4 regions of the Spongiibacter sp. UBA1325 genome follow, and region 4 is predicted to be linked to each of the others. Evidence: predicted binding sites of a transcription regulator. Region 4 holds the regulator's gene; each other region holds the start of a gene.
What was found. The regulator sigma-54, encoded in region 4, starts transcription at its own class of promoters, with help from an activator protein. The targets are predictions, from matches to a motif close to TGGCACANNNNTTGCNNT.
Positions count from the first base shown of each region.

Region 1: B3K78_RS05380 (NarK family nitrate/nitrite MFS transporter) is a predicted target of sigma-54. The motif match lies at 1,367-1,384, and genes of this name have one in related genera.
Region 2: B3K78_RS08865 (TorF family putative porin) is a predicted target of sigma-54. The motif match lies at 1,492-1,509, and genes of this name have one in related genera.
Region 3: flgB (flagellar basal body rod protein FlgB) is a predicted target of sigma-54. The motif match lies at 1,294-1,311, and genes of this name have one in related genera.

Region 1 covers NZ_DBTD01000005.1:58,188-61,452, reverse strand. Annotated here, with positions in the region: gene nirB (nitrite reductase large subunit NirB) at 1-1,010, opposite strand, end outside; gene B3K78_RS05380 (NarK family nitrate/nitrite MFS transporter) at 1,423-2,895, shown strand; gene B3K78_RS05375 (bifunctional protein-serine/threonine kinase/phosphatase) at 2,952-3,265, shown strand, end outside.
Region 2 covers NZ_DBTD01000009.1:74,959-78,223, forward strand. Annotated here, with positions in the region: gene amtB (ammonium transporter AmtB) at 1-255, opposite strand, end outside; gene glnK (P-II family nitrogen regulator) at 326-664, opposite strand; gene B3K78_RS08865 (TorF family putative porin) at 726-1,415, opposite strand; gene B3K78_RS08870 (accessory factor UbiK family protein) at 1,755-2,012, shown strand; gene B3K78_RS08875 (YifB family Mg chelatase-like AAA ATPase) at 2,073-3,265, shown strand, end outside.
Region 3 covers NZ_DBTD01000006.1:163,060-166,324, reverse strand. Annotated here, with positions in the region: gene B3K78_RS06565 (flagellar hook assembly protein FlgD) at 1-396, opposite strand, end outside; gene flgC (flagellar basal body rod protein FlgC) at 404-805, opposite strand; gene flgB (flagellar basal body rod protein FlgB) at 809-1,213, opposite strand; gene flgA (flagellar basal body P-ring formation chaperone FlgA) at 1,542-2,237, shown strand; gene flgM (flagellar biosynthesis anti-sigma factor FlgM) at 2,319-2,624, shown strand; gene B3K78_RS06540 (flagellar protein FlgN) at 2,621-3,013, shown strand; gene dinB (DNA polymerase IV) at 3,061-3,265, opposite strand, start outside.
Region 4 covers NZ_DBTD01000001.1:28,277-31,541, forward strand. Annotated here, with positions in the region: gene ptsN (PTS IIA-like nitrogen regulatory protein PtsN) at 1-13, opposite strand, end outside; gene hpf (ribosome hibernation-promoting factor, HPF/YfiA family) at 43-330, opposite strand; gene B3K78_RS00155 (RNA polymerase factor sigma-54) at 400-1,893, opposite strand; gene lptB (LPS export ABC transporter ATP-binding protein) at 2,037-2,762, opposite strand; gene lptA (lipopolysaccharide transport periplasmic protein LptA) at 2,764-3,265, opposite strand, start outside.

The sequences.
Region 1 (3,265 bases), on a different contig from region 4:
TCTCCAATCGAGGCAACGTCGACGCCCATTAGCTTGAGCTTGGTGCTCATGTCTGCGCCGGTGAACTGCTTGTCGTCACCGTTGCCAAGGATATGCGCAGCGGCGACGCGGGCCATTTCATTGCCCGGTGCAATCAGGCCAAAGATGCGTTGGTTCCACAGCGCACATTCGCCAATGGCATAGATGGCGGGGTCAGAGGTCTGGCAGTAATTGTTTATGGCGATGCCGCCGCGTTCGCCGATCTTCAGTTCACACTGGCGAGCCAGCGCATCTTGCGGGCGAATACCTGCAGAGAAAACCAGAATGTCGGTTTCCAGTTCTGCGCCGTCAGCGAAGGACAGCTTGTGCACGCAGTGCTCGCCGTCGCCGATGTTTTGCGTGTTTTTCTGGGTGTGCACTTCAACGCCGAGATCTTCGATCTTGCGTCGCAGCAGTGCGCCGCCGCCGTCGTCGACTTGCACCGCCATCAAGCGTGGCGCGAATTCAATGACATGGGTTTTCAGGCCCAGATCTTTAATGGCTTTAGCGGCCTCCAGGCCGAGTAGGCCGCCGCCCACCACGGCGCCCACAGAGGCATTTTTTGCCGCCGCGGTGATCGCTTCAAGGTCTTCGATGGTGCGGTAAACAAAGCAGTTTTCGCGCTCGTGGCCGGGAACAGGGGGAACAAAGGGGTAGGAACCGGTCGCCAGCACCAGCTGGTCATAGTCGTAGTGGCGCCCTGAATCCGTTGTTGCGGTTTTTGCATCGCGATCAATGGCGACAACTTTTTCACCGCATCTAACGTCGATATTGTTTGTCGCGTAGAAGCCATCGGCAACCATGTTTAGCGCGTCGGCTTGTCGCGTTTCAAACCAGGCCGTCAGGTGTACGCGGTCGTAGGCGGGGCGGGGCTCTTCGCCGATTACGGTGATCTGGTAATCCGTCGCGCAGCCACTTTCGACGATTGACTCTAGGAATTGATGTCCAACGGGGCCGTTGCCCACAACAAGCAAGCGCTGTTTATGGCTCATAGTGACGTCCTTTGCTTCTTTCTACCATTGGCAGCACCGGGGAGTGCTGCATTATTAATGTGCCCTGGGGCGTGTAACAGGCATTAAGCAAAAGACGTGCCAGTGGGTTTTGTGTTCATTATGTGTTTGATTTGTAAGGTTTTTATATTTTTGTGGTCGAACTTGGGGCGCATTTTGGTGCTTTGTGGTGTGGCGCGGCTGATTGTTTCTGGGGCGCGCTGCTTCATCGGGGGGCGAAAATTCAGGCCGCAGGCGGTTGGCGGTGGTGGCTGGCACTTGCCTGGTCGCGTTAAGTTGTCGCTAAGTCATATTTATTGCTAACAATATCAATTGCTTAGTGGGCTGGTGTTGATGTTTGGCACGGCGTTTGCTCAGCAGCAAGCAAATTCCTCGTTGGCTGAATGGAGCTACTATGTCGTCCTCTACATTAAATTTGCTCGATCTCAAGCAGGATAAAGTCCGCTTGCTGCATCTGAGCTGGTTTGCCTTCTTCCTGACTTTTGTCGTGTGGTTTAGCCATGCGCCGATGCTGGCCTCTATTAAAGAGGCCTTCGATCTTACCGGGCAGCAAGTGAAAGCCCTGATGATTCTCAATGTGGCGCTGACGATTCCCGCCCGGGTGGTGGTTGGTATGCTGGTGGATCGCTACGGTCCGCGCATTATCTACTCGGCACTCCTCGTTAGTGGCGGCGCCATGTGTATCGCGTTTGCGTTTGCCGACAGCTATGAAACCATCGCGCTGCTGCGTTTTTTAATGGGTTTTATTGGCGCGGGCTTTGTGATTGGTATTCGTCTTGTTGGTGAGTGGTTTCCCGCGCGCCAGGTCGGCTTAGCCGAGGGCGTTTACGGTGGCTGGGGTAACTTTGGTTCGGCGGCAGCCGCGATGACCCTGCCAACCCTGGCGCTGATGTTCGGTGGCGACGATGGCTGGCGCTACGCCATTGCCAGCACAGGTGTGATGGCAATGATCTACGGCGTGTTCTTTTACTCACGTGCGCGCAACACGCCCAAGGGGTCTACCTACTTCAAGCCAAAGAAAAGTGGCGGCTTGGTGGTAACCAGTAAGCGCGACTTGGTGTTTTACATTGCCATGTGCATCCCCATGTACCTGGCGCTGGCAGTACTGACCTGGAAGCTGTCGCCGTCGAACCTGGGTATGTTAAATGGCGTTGCCGCAATGTCGCTTTACGGTGTGTTGGTGGTGTTGTTCATCGTGCAAGTTAGCCAGATTCTGCGCGTTAACCACGACGTATTGAACAATGTAGAAATCCCTGCCATGCAGAAATACCCCTTCAAGCAAGTGGCTATTCTGAACGTTGCCTACCTGGTTACCTTTGGCTCTGAGCTCGCGGTGGTATCGATGTTGCCGCTGTTCTTTATGGAGACCTTTGAACTGACCGCCGTAAAAGCGGGTATGTTGGCCTCCGGCTTTGCATTCATGAACCTGCTTGCTCGTCCCAGTGGCGGCTACCTGTCTGACCGGTTTGGCCGCCGTCGCTCGCTGAGCATTTTGATCTGCGGTTTGGCGGTGGGCTATATGCTGCTCAGTCAGATCACGTCTACGTGGCCGCTGCTGCTGGCAGTATTGGCGACCATGTGTTGCTCCTTCTTCGTGCAGGCTGGCGAAGGTGCGGTGTTTGCCATCGTGCCGTTGGTCAAACGCAGTATGACCGGGCAGATTGCGGGTATGACCGGCGCTTACGGTAATGTGGGTGCAGTTATCTTCCTGACCGTCCTCAGCTTTGTCGATGCTTCCAGCTTCTTTATGGTGATCGCCGCTTGCGCTGCCTTTGTGTTTGTTGCGGTGCAATTTATGGAAGAGCCGCAGGGACACATTGCCGAATACAACGACGATGGCAGTGTGGCGCTGATTGAAGTGAGCTAGTCTGCAACCTCAACTCGAAAAGGAGTGGTGTTTTGCACCTGGATGGTGGACTGAAATTGAGCATAGCCCAGCGCAGTAGCGCTGGGCTTAAGCAGTTTAATGAGGACAGTCTCGGCGCGCGAGTGCCCGAGGGTTCACTGCTGACGACCAAGGGCGCCGTCGCGGCTATTGCCGATGGCGTGTCGGCGGCCGAGGCGGGCAAAGAGGCGGCGGAAAGTTGCATTACCGGCTTTCTGAATGACTACTTTTCAACGCCCGAGTCATGGTCGGTGAAGCGCTCCGCGCAACAGGTATTAAACGCATTGAATCGCTGGCTGTTTGCCCAGGGTCAGGGCTATGCGCAGGCGGAAAAGGGCTATGTATCCACCCT
Region 2 (3,265 bases), on a different contig from region 4:
AAGGTCGAAGTCGCCAATGCCGCTTAACAAGATGTCGCCGCCGTACATGATCGCGTAACCGCACACCAAGTACATGATGCAGCTGATCGCAAACAACGCGACGTTTTTAGTCAGGATTTCTGTGGTGTTTTTGCTGCGAACCAAGCCCGCTTCTAGCATGGCAAAGCCTGCAGCCATCCACATTACAAGTGCGCCACAGACAAGAAAGTAAAACGTGTCCATTGCGTACTGAAGTTCAAAAATTTGATTTTCCACTGGGATTCCTCCGGAAAAATTTGGGGGCCTACTGCTTTACCACCACCGCGTGGCGGGTAGCCCGCTACTCTTAGATCGCGTCTTCGCCAGCTTCGCCGGTACGAATACGGATCACCTGCTCAAGGGCAGAGACAAAGATTTTGCCGTCACCAATCTTGCCGGTATTGGCAGACTTGCTGATAGCTTCGAGCGTAGCCTCGACATCGCCATCGGCGACCGCTACCTCAATTTTCACTTTCGGCAGAAAGTCCACAACGTATTCCGCGCCGCGGTACAGTTCTGTATGACCTTTCTGTCGCCCGAAACCCTTCACCTCGGTCACGGTGATGCCTTGCACACCGATATCTGACAGGGACTCGCGAACGTCGTCGAGTTTGAAAGGCTTAATAATCGCTGTAATTAATTTCATGTTGTTCTCCTGCTAATAGCCTTGAGGGCAGGCGGGCACTGGAGTACCCGCCGCGATCTAATTACAGGCTTTTTGAGATAGAGAAGACGAAACGGTCGTCTGCAGCGCCGTCAGCCGCCGCGTCGTTGTCAACGTCAGTGCCGTAGTAGGCCAAAGTCAGCGTTACATCAGCAACGTCGTAGTTAGCACCGATCATGTAATCGATGTAGCTATCGTCGTCATCGACCAGGCCGTCTTCGTCTGTGGTAGTTTGACCCACGTGGAAGTCAAGGCTCACGTTCTCCGCCACACTCATGCTGTAGTCGAGGTTAATTACCGTTGCGTCACCGTTGCCATCACCAAAGTAATCAGGTGAATACACCAGGCCGAAGCTGAAGTCTGACACCGATACCGACGCAATATATTCTTGGTAATTCAGTGCCGCCTCATCACCGGGGTACATAAAGTGAACAACACCCAGGTCCAGGCCAACACCTTCAGCAACGTCGAAGGCATAACCGCCGTAGAAATCCATCTCGGTGGTTACTTCGCTGCCGAAGTCGACGTTAGACGCCCAAGTACCAACGTAAAAGCCGTTACCAAAGTCGACGTCAAAGCCGCCTTGGATGGCGCCTTTCTCACTAGTTTGTGAGTAGCCACGGAACACATAGTCCGTTGCCATTGTCACGTTACCGCTAATTTCCGCAGCTGAAGCCGCGAAAGGGGCTGCTGTTACAACTGCTACACCAAGCATTTTTTTCCAAGTGTTCATGTTCTAGTCTCCGATAGTCTTCTCTCGTTGAACGTATGCGGTTAAGGGAAGGCCCTGAACATCACATGCCTAGCTATATGCATGGGGCGTGCCAGGTTTTAAAGCGCCCAAAATCAGGGCTTTCCCGCCACAAAACACCCCTTCACGCCCCTTTCCGCACTATTTCAGATCACAAAACAACAACACACCTGAGTTAAGCACCATATCAGTGCAATTTCACATTACTCTCGTTTGCCGCCCCTAAACAGCGCAAACACCACCGGGAACAAAAACTGTGCACGCTCTGCGACGCCGAGCAAAAGTGCGATAAACTGTCGCCAGCAACGAGAGAGTATCGCCATGGCAAAACCCGACTTTATTTCCCAACTTGCTGAACAGGCCGGGCGCCTGATCAGCCAAGGCCCGGATATTCAGCAAGACATCGAAGCCAAACTGCAGGCACTACTACAAAGCGCCTTCAGCAAGATGAATGTGGTATCGCGAGACGAATTCGATGCGCAAACCGCGGTGCTCAATCGCACCCGCGCTCGTCTGGAAGCCGCCGAGCGGCAGCTGGCCGAGATTACTGCCAGTTTGGAAAGTGCCGAGAATAAATAAACCGTCTTGCGCGCAGCAGGACGGTTGCTCGCAATTGCAAAAATACTCAGGGATTGAGTTATGCCACTGGCCACTGTACACAGCCGTGCGCGCCTCGGGGTAGATGCCCCACTCGTCACCATAGAGGTGCACCTTTCCGCCGGACTTCCGGCCTTCAATATTGTCGGGCTGCCGGAAGCAACCGTACGCGAAGCCAAAGACCGCGTGCGCTCGGCGCTGATCAACTCTCACTTTACCTTTCCCGTCAGCCGCATCACCGTCAACTTAGCGCCAGCAGACCTACCCAAAGAGGGCGGCCGCTTTGACCTGCCTATCGCCATCGGCATCCTCGTTGCCAGCGGCCAATTACAACAACGCGAGACCGAGTCCTATGAGTTCATCGGCGAGCTGGGGCTAAGCGGCGAGCTGAGAACGGTCAATGCTGCCCTGCCCACCGCCCTGGCAACCGCAGACGCATCCAGGCAATTGGTCTTGCCCGCCGGCAGCGCCTCACTGGCAGAGTTGCTCCCCCCGGATACATTGCAGGAGGCCACAGATCTGCTTGGCGTGGTGGCTTTTCTAAAGGGCCAGCAGAGTTTGGGGCCGCCGACAGACGCCGCCGATACACGGCCCGCTGCGTATCCGGACATGCGCGATGTACGCGGTCAGTTGTTGGCAAAGCGTGGGCTGGAGATCGCTGCAGCGGGATTTCACAGCCTGCTATTTAGCGGCCCTCCCGGTACGGGCAAAACGCTGTTAGCAAGCCGGCTGCCCGGTATCCTCCCGCCCCCTACAGAGCAGGAGTGTCGCGAAATCGCCATTGTCCAGTCGATCGTTGGCCAACCACTGCAGCTTCAGCGCCCATTTCGCAACCCACATCACACCGCCTCGGCCGCTGCGCTTGTCGGCGGCGGTAGTAGCCCGCGCCCCGGCGAAATCAGCCTTGCTCATCGCGGCGTGCTTTTCCTCGATGAATTGCCCGAGTACCCACGCAAAGTGCTGGAAGTACTGCGCGAGCCCATAGAATCGGGCGAGGTGGTCATCTCCAGAGCGCGCCATCAACTCCGATTCCCGGCTCGATTCGCTTTGGTAGCGGCAATGAATCCTTGCCCCTGCGGCTTTGACGGCGATCCCCAAAAAGCTTGTCGTTGCACCCCCGACCAAATACTGCGCTATCGCAGCCGTGTATCGGGGCCGTTGTTGGACAGGATTGACTTGCGCCTGCGTCTGAATCGCATGGCCGCTGGTGAGCTACAAGACAGCCCCGAGGGCGA
Region 3 (3,265 bases), on a different contig from region 4:
CGAGGGCGCCAAAATCTCGACATCGACCGCTTGCGTGCTCACCGGCAGTGTTACCTGACCGCTTACCGCGCCCTCTGATGGCAGGGCGACAACATCACTGCCAACCAGCACCTCTTTGCCGATCAGCGAGGACGCATCCAGCAATTGACCGCCGTACAGCGAACTCGTCAGTGCAGCCAGGTTGTCATTCATTTCGCTGATGCCGCTCACTGACGTTAGCTGCGCCATCTGGCTGATAAATTCCGTGTTGTCGGTGGGTTTAAACGGGTCTTGATTCTTAAGCTGCTGCAGCATCAGTTTCATGAAGTCGTCTTGCCCGAGCGAGGAGGCCTCTTTTTTTGCCGTACTCGCCGCACTCTGCTGCTGCAATTGTTCAAGCGTTCGCAATTCCATCATACAGTTCCTACTGTTTACCGAGCTGCAAGGCCCGCAGGGTCAGGGTCTTCACCGTGGAAAACACCTCGGCGTTGTTCTGGTATGAACGGGAGGCGGACAGCATATTGGCCATTTCATCAACGGTGTTCACATTGGAGCCGTAAACGTAGCCCTGCTCGTCTGCCATCGGGTGGCCCGGCTCATAACGCTTGGGAACGGGAGCATTGCTCTCGCTAATACCCACAACCTCGACACCGGCGACGCCCTGCTGGCGGTCCAGCACGGTGGCAAAAACCGGTTGTTTTGCGCGGTAGGCAGCCTGTTCACTGCTGGCCACCGTATCCGCATTTGCCATATTGCTGGCGGTGGTATTCAAACGCAGCATTTGCGCGTTCATCGCCGCAGCGGCAATATCAAGGGGATTCGCCATCGCTTATTGACCTCCCTGAAGAATCGATTTAATTCCAGAGAACTTACTACTCAGAAAACTCATAGTGGCCTGATAGCGCATGCTGTTATCGGCAAATGCCGCTTGCTCCACATGGCTCTCCACCGTATTGCCGTCCACTGAAGGCTGCTGAGGCACGCGGTACATCACCGGCGCCTGCCCCGCCGCTGGAGCAACCGCTTCGGTAATATGCGCTGCATTGCTGCGACTGAGCGATAACTGCTGGCCCTGCGCTGCCTGGCCCAGTGCTTGTTTAAAGTCGATATCGCGTGCCTTGTAGCCGGGCGTGTCAGCATTGGCTATATTGGCGGCCAGCAGTTCGGTACGCTGCTGGCGAAGCAGCAGTGCCTGCTGGTGTATACCGAGTGCCTTATCAAAATTAATCGCCATAAATCTGTCTCGCTAAAGTTATGGGCTGCGCTGCCGATACACTGGATAAGGGCGCAAAGCCTTTGGCGTTCGACATGTCCGACGCAAAGCGCGTGCCACTTTTTTATTCTTATATTTTTCAATAACTTATAAAACCGACGCCAACAAACCGTCGGTTTTTCGGCAAGCCCTTGCCGCCAGTTTCACCGGCGAGCGGCAAGTCTTTGTCACGCCTTCTAACACTCACTCTATTTCGCAAAACTGGCATAGCAATTGCTGCTTAACTCATAAAGCCGCCGCGCCGACAAAAACTTGGCGCCGCAAACTAGTAGTGAGGGAATAAGGTGTCATGATCTGGCGCGTAGCAATCACCATCGCTCTCCTGAGCAGCGTCTGCCCGAGCACTCTGGCAGACGCTGGCGTGGAGTCAGCGCAGCGTATTAGCGCTACTGCCAGCCAGTTCATTGCTAAACGCCACCCCTGGCAAAATGAGAACACCCGTATCACCGTGGGCGAACTCGACCCGCGCACCCGTCTGGCAAAATGTAGTCAGCGACTACAGGCCTTTTTGCCGCCCGGCGCGAGCATCCGGCGGCGCACGACGGTAGGCGTGCGCTGCGAAGGTGTTAAGGAGTGGAAGGTGTACCTGCCGGTAACGATCGCGGCATTCACTAAGGTCATGGTGAGCAAGCACCCTATCGCTGCCGGCCAGCGAGTGACTGAAGCGGATATCACTTGGACAGAGCGCGATGTATCAAGCCTGTCATACGGATACCAAAAGGGCCTTGGTGGTCAGGGAATGCTCAGCCGACGAAGTATTCCCCAGGGCGCGGTTATCACCGCGAATATGCTGGAGGCCCCAGCGATGATAAAGAAAGGACAAGAGCTCAAGCTCATTAGCCGCAGTACTGCCATTAACGTCAGCATGAAGGGACGTGCCCTGCAGGACGCGGCGAAGGGCGCTCGAATACGGGTGGAAAATATCAGTTCAGGCAAACAGTTAGAAGGTATTGTCATTAGTGGTAATACGGTACGAATCGAATAAAAAAAAGCTAAAGTTTTTATCGATAGCTGCCGTTAACTGTCATAAGGCATACCATCAACGCCAATGTAATGAGGAATTATCATGGTCGATCGAATTAATGGCGGCCCACTCGGCCAGCCAAGAAGGCTCGACAGTAACCCGTCTTCAAACGCGACCAACGCCGCGGATGCCGGTGCCACGTCGCCGCTCGAATCGGCAAGCACACCAGCTGCTGATAGCAGCCTGGTTGATCGCGCTCGAACCGCAATTGCCGGCAGCGACGGTATCGACCGCCAAAAAGTGGAGGCGATTAAAACCGCAATTCGCAACGGTGAGTTCACTGTCGACAGCGAACAGGTGGCAAAGGCCTTTGTCGACCTGGAACGACTGACAGATCCTAGCGCATGATGACCGATACCGAGCAACAGTTACTGGCCCATAGCCAGCGCTTTGAAGCGCTGTTAAACGAAGAGTTGGCAGTGCTGCGCGACCACGGCGACGCCGACCGCCTGCGCGAGCTTGCAGAACAAAAAATGGATTGCTGCCAGCAATTAGAGACGCTCGAGCGCCTGCGCCAACAGCAGCAGCCAGAGCGGGCGATGTCTGCGGAGGTGACTCAGAGCCTGCGCCGCTGTCGCGACCTGAATGAGCGTATCGGCAGCCTGCTTAGTCGACAGCAAGATTACAATGAACAGGCCATGCACATCCTCGGGCTGGGCAGCCCCACCCTGCGTACCTATGGCGCCGATGGCCAAACAGGCGCGTCAGCCTACAGCAGACGCCTTGGCGAAGCCTGAATACAAACAACGCAGTCTTATCAGCACCGCGCCGGCGCCCGCCGGCGCTAGAAAAGGCTGAGCTGCTGTTGCTCTACCGGCGCGGCGAAACGAACACCCACACCAATCAAGCGAACCGGGCAATGCAATCGCGCCCAGGCCTGTATCATCAGCGGTGGCAGGCAGGCGGGGTCAAGCTTGCCTTCCTGGCGCAATTCGATGGTGGTTACCTTAAATTCCCTGCTCTTCAACTTAACGAACGCGCCCGCGATA
Region 4 (3,265 bases):
AATCAAGGGTCATGTTTACGTTTCCGGAACATCCCCGGGCCTTTAGTGGCCCAGGTTTTTCTCCTTGTGTTTAATAAGCTGGCGATCGAGCTTGTCGGTGAGGCTGTCGATGGCCGCGTACATATCCTCTGATTCACAGGTGGCGAACAGATCGGCGCCGGCCACATGTACGGTGGCTTCAGCTTTTTGAACCAGCTTTTCTACTGACAAGGTAACGTCGGTATTGGTGATATTGTCGAAGTGCCGTTGCAGCTTGGCGAGTTTGTTGTTGACGTAATCGCGAAGTGCCGGGGTAACTTCAACATGGTGACCACTGACGGTTATTTGCATATCTTGCTCCTTCATCGCTGAGAACATCCGGCGCCTCCCGGCGCGTTGTTTGGGCCTTTTGGGGCCTTATTAGACCAGTCTTTTCCGTTCGTTAGAGGGCGGAATGACTAGTGATTCCCTGTACTTTGCAATGGTTCGCCGGGCAACTTTGATGCCTTGCTCGGCCAACAGTTGGGTGATTTTGCTGTCGCTTAGCGGTTTTTTGGGATTTTCTGCGGCAATTAATTTTTTGATTAGTGCACGAATCGCCGTGGAGGAGCATTCTCCTCCGGTATCGGTCGAGACGTGGCTGGAGAAAAAATATTTGAGTTCGTAGATGCCTCTCGGGGTATGCATATATTTTTGCGTGGTAACCCGTGAGATCGTCGATTCATGCATGCTCACCGCATCGGCGATGTCGTGGAGCACTAGCGGTTTCATCGCTTCGTCGCCGTACTCCAGGAACCCGCGCTGATACTCAACAATTTTGGTGGCGACTTTCATCAGTGTTTCGTTGCGGCTCTGCAGACTTTTAATGAACCAGCGCGCTTCCTGTAGGTTGTCGCGAATATAGTCTTTGTCGCTGCTGGTGCCGCTGTCTTTGGCGAGCGATGCGTAGTGGCTGTTAATTTGTATTTTCGGGGCAATGTCCGGGTTTAACTCAACCAGCCAGCGGCCTTCTTTTTTGCTGACGAATACGTCTGGTACCACATACTCTGTTTCGTCGTTGCCCACGCAGTCACCAGGAGTGGGGTTCAGCGTTTGAATGAGTGCCAGGGTGTCGCGCAGTTGGTCTTCTTTTAGCCGGCAGCGACGCATGATTTGGTTGTAATCACGGTTGCCGAGCTGCGGCATGTGCTGCTCGACAATCTGCAGCGCTTCAGCCAGGTATGGGGTGTCTGGGGAGAGCTGCCGAAGTTGAATTAACAAGCATTCTTGAAGGTCCTGGCCGCCAACACCGGGGGGGTCAAACTGCTGGATGAGGTGAAGGACTGCATTCACTTCTTCTATTTCGATATTGTCGTCGTCGAAGGCGTCCACCAGCTCTTCGGGGCTGACGGTGAGCCGCCCCTTTTCATCGATCGCGTCGATGATGGCATCGGCGACGATGCGGTCAAGTTCTGAGAGCCGGCTGAGGTTGAGTTGCCAGCGCAGGTGGTCCTGGAGCGACTCTGAGCTGCCGTGGCGATAGTCATTGTTGTAGTCGTCGTCGGCGCTACCGGCCGCGGAGGAGCTTGGTGCAGAGCTTTGGTAGACGTCTTCCCACTGGCTGTCTACCGGCAAATCTTCGGGGATGTCGCTGCGCTCGGCCCATTCACTGTCGGCGTCGTTGCTGGGCGCCTCCTCAGCAGAGGTCGTTTTGCTGTCAGCCTCATTGGCGTTACTTTCGCTCTGGCTGTTGCTGCTCTGGGGTTCCGGGCTGTCGCTGTCTTCCTCTACTTCCAGCAGGGGGTTGGAGTCCAGTGCCGACTGAATTTCCTGTTGAAGGTCGAGGGTGGAGAGCTGTAATAAACGAATCGCCTGTTGCAGCTGGGGCGTCATGGTCAGCTGCTGACCGACTTTTAGCTGGAGCGATTGTTTCATAGGCAATGACTTCTACTACAACCATACCTGAGGGATTAAATGCCGTTATGTAGTCATAAACGACGATGCTTCAGGGTCAGTGTAGTCCCGCAGCCGCACCGCTGCAATAGGCGTTTAAAGCAATTGCTGTGCCGATTTTTTGATCAAAGGGTAAATGTGTCGCCGAGGTAGATGTCCCGCACGATTTGGTTGTTGAGTACGGCCTCGGCATTGCCCTCAGCAACGATGCGACCTTCGCCAACTATGTAGGCTTTTTCGCAGATATCGAGGGTTTCTCGCACATTGTGGTCGGTAATCAGGACGCCGATGCCGCGCGCCTGCAGGTGGCGAATAATTTGCTGAATATCGTTCACCGATATGGGGTCTACCCCGGCAAAGGGCTCGTCGAGCAGAATAAAACTGGGCTCGGTGGCCAGTGCTCGCGCAATTTCTACTCTGCGCCGTTCCCCGCCCGAGAGCGCCATACCCGGCGATTGGCGAATATGGGCAATGTGAAATTCTTGTAGCAGTGCATCGAGCTTTTCTTTGCGTTGCTTGCGATTCAGGTCGCTGCGGGTCTCCAATATCGCCATGATGTTGTCAGCGACGCTCAGCTTCCGAAATATGGATGCTTCCTGAGGGAGGTAGCCGACGCCGTGTTTGGCCCGACCCTGGATGGAAAGTGGTGTCAGGTCTTTGTCGTCGAGCTGAATGCGGCCACGGTCGGCGTTGACGATGCCGACGATCATGTAAAAACAGGTTGTTTTCCCTGCCCCGTTGGGACCCAACAAGCCGACTATTTCACCGCTGTTAATACTCAGGGAGACGTCTTTGATTACCTCTCTGCCTTTGTAGGCTTTAGCGAGGTTGCTGGCTTTCAATACGGGCATGTTAGCGGGGAGTCTCCGGGGTGTCGGGGGTGGTGCTTGGCGCGGGGCTATCGGTATCACTCACGCCCTGCTGAGGCTGTAGGGTCATTTGTACCCTGCCATCGAGTTTGTGGCTGCCGCCATCGGCAATGACCATTTGCTTGCGCCCGCTGTATACAATGCGATCGCCACTGATCTTTGAGCCTTGATGTCGGATGGTGGCATCTTTTTGCAGCAGGATTTCCTCGGCATTTAGGCTGTATTCTATGAGTCGAGCACTGGCGACCACGACGCCTTCCCCGGCGCGGGGTTGTTGCTCAAAATGGGCGGGGCTGCCATGGGCAATAACCTTGGTTACTTTTCTGTCAGCCTCGACAATAATCAGCTTGTCTGCACGAATAATCAGGCTGCCCTGCGACATATTGACGTTGCCCGTGTAAATGCCGCGATTGTTTTCATAGGTGGCTTTGTCTGAGCTGAGGTTGATGGCCTGGCGGCGATCATCGGGCAAGCCATGCACGCTG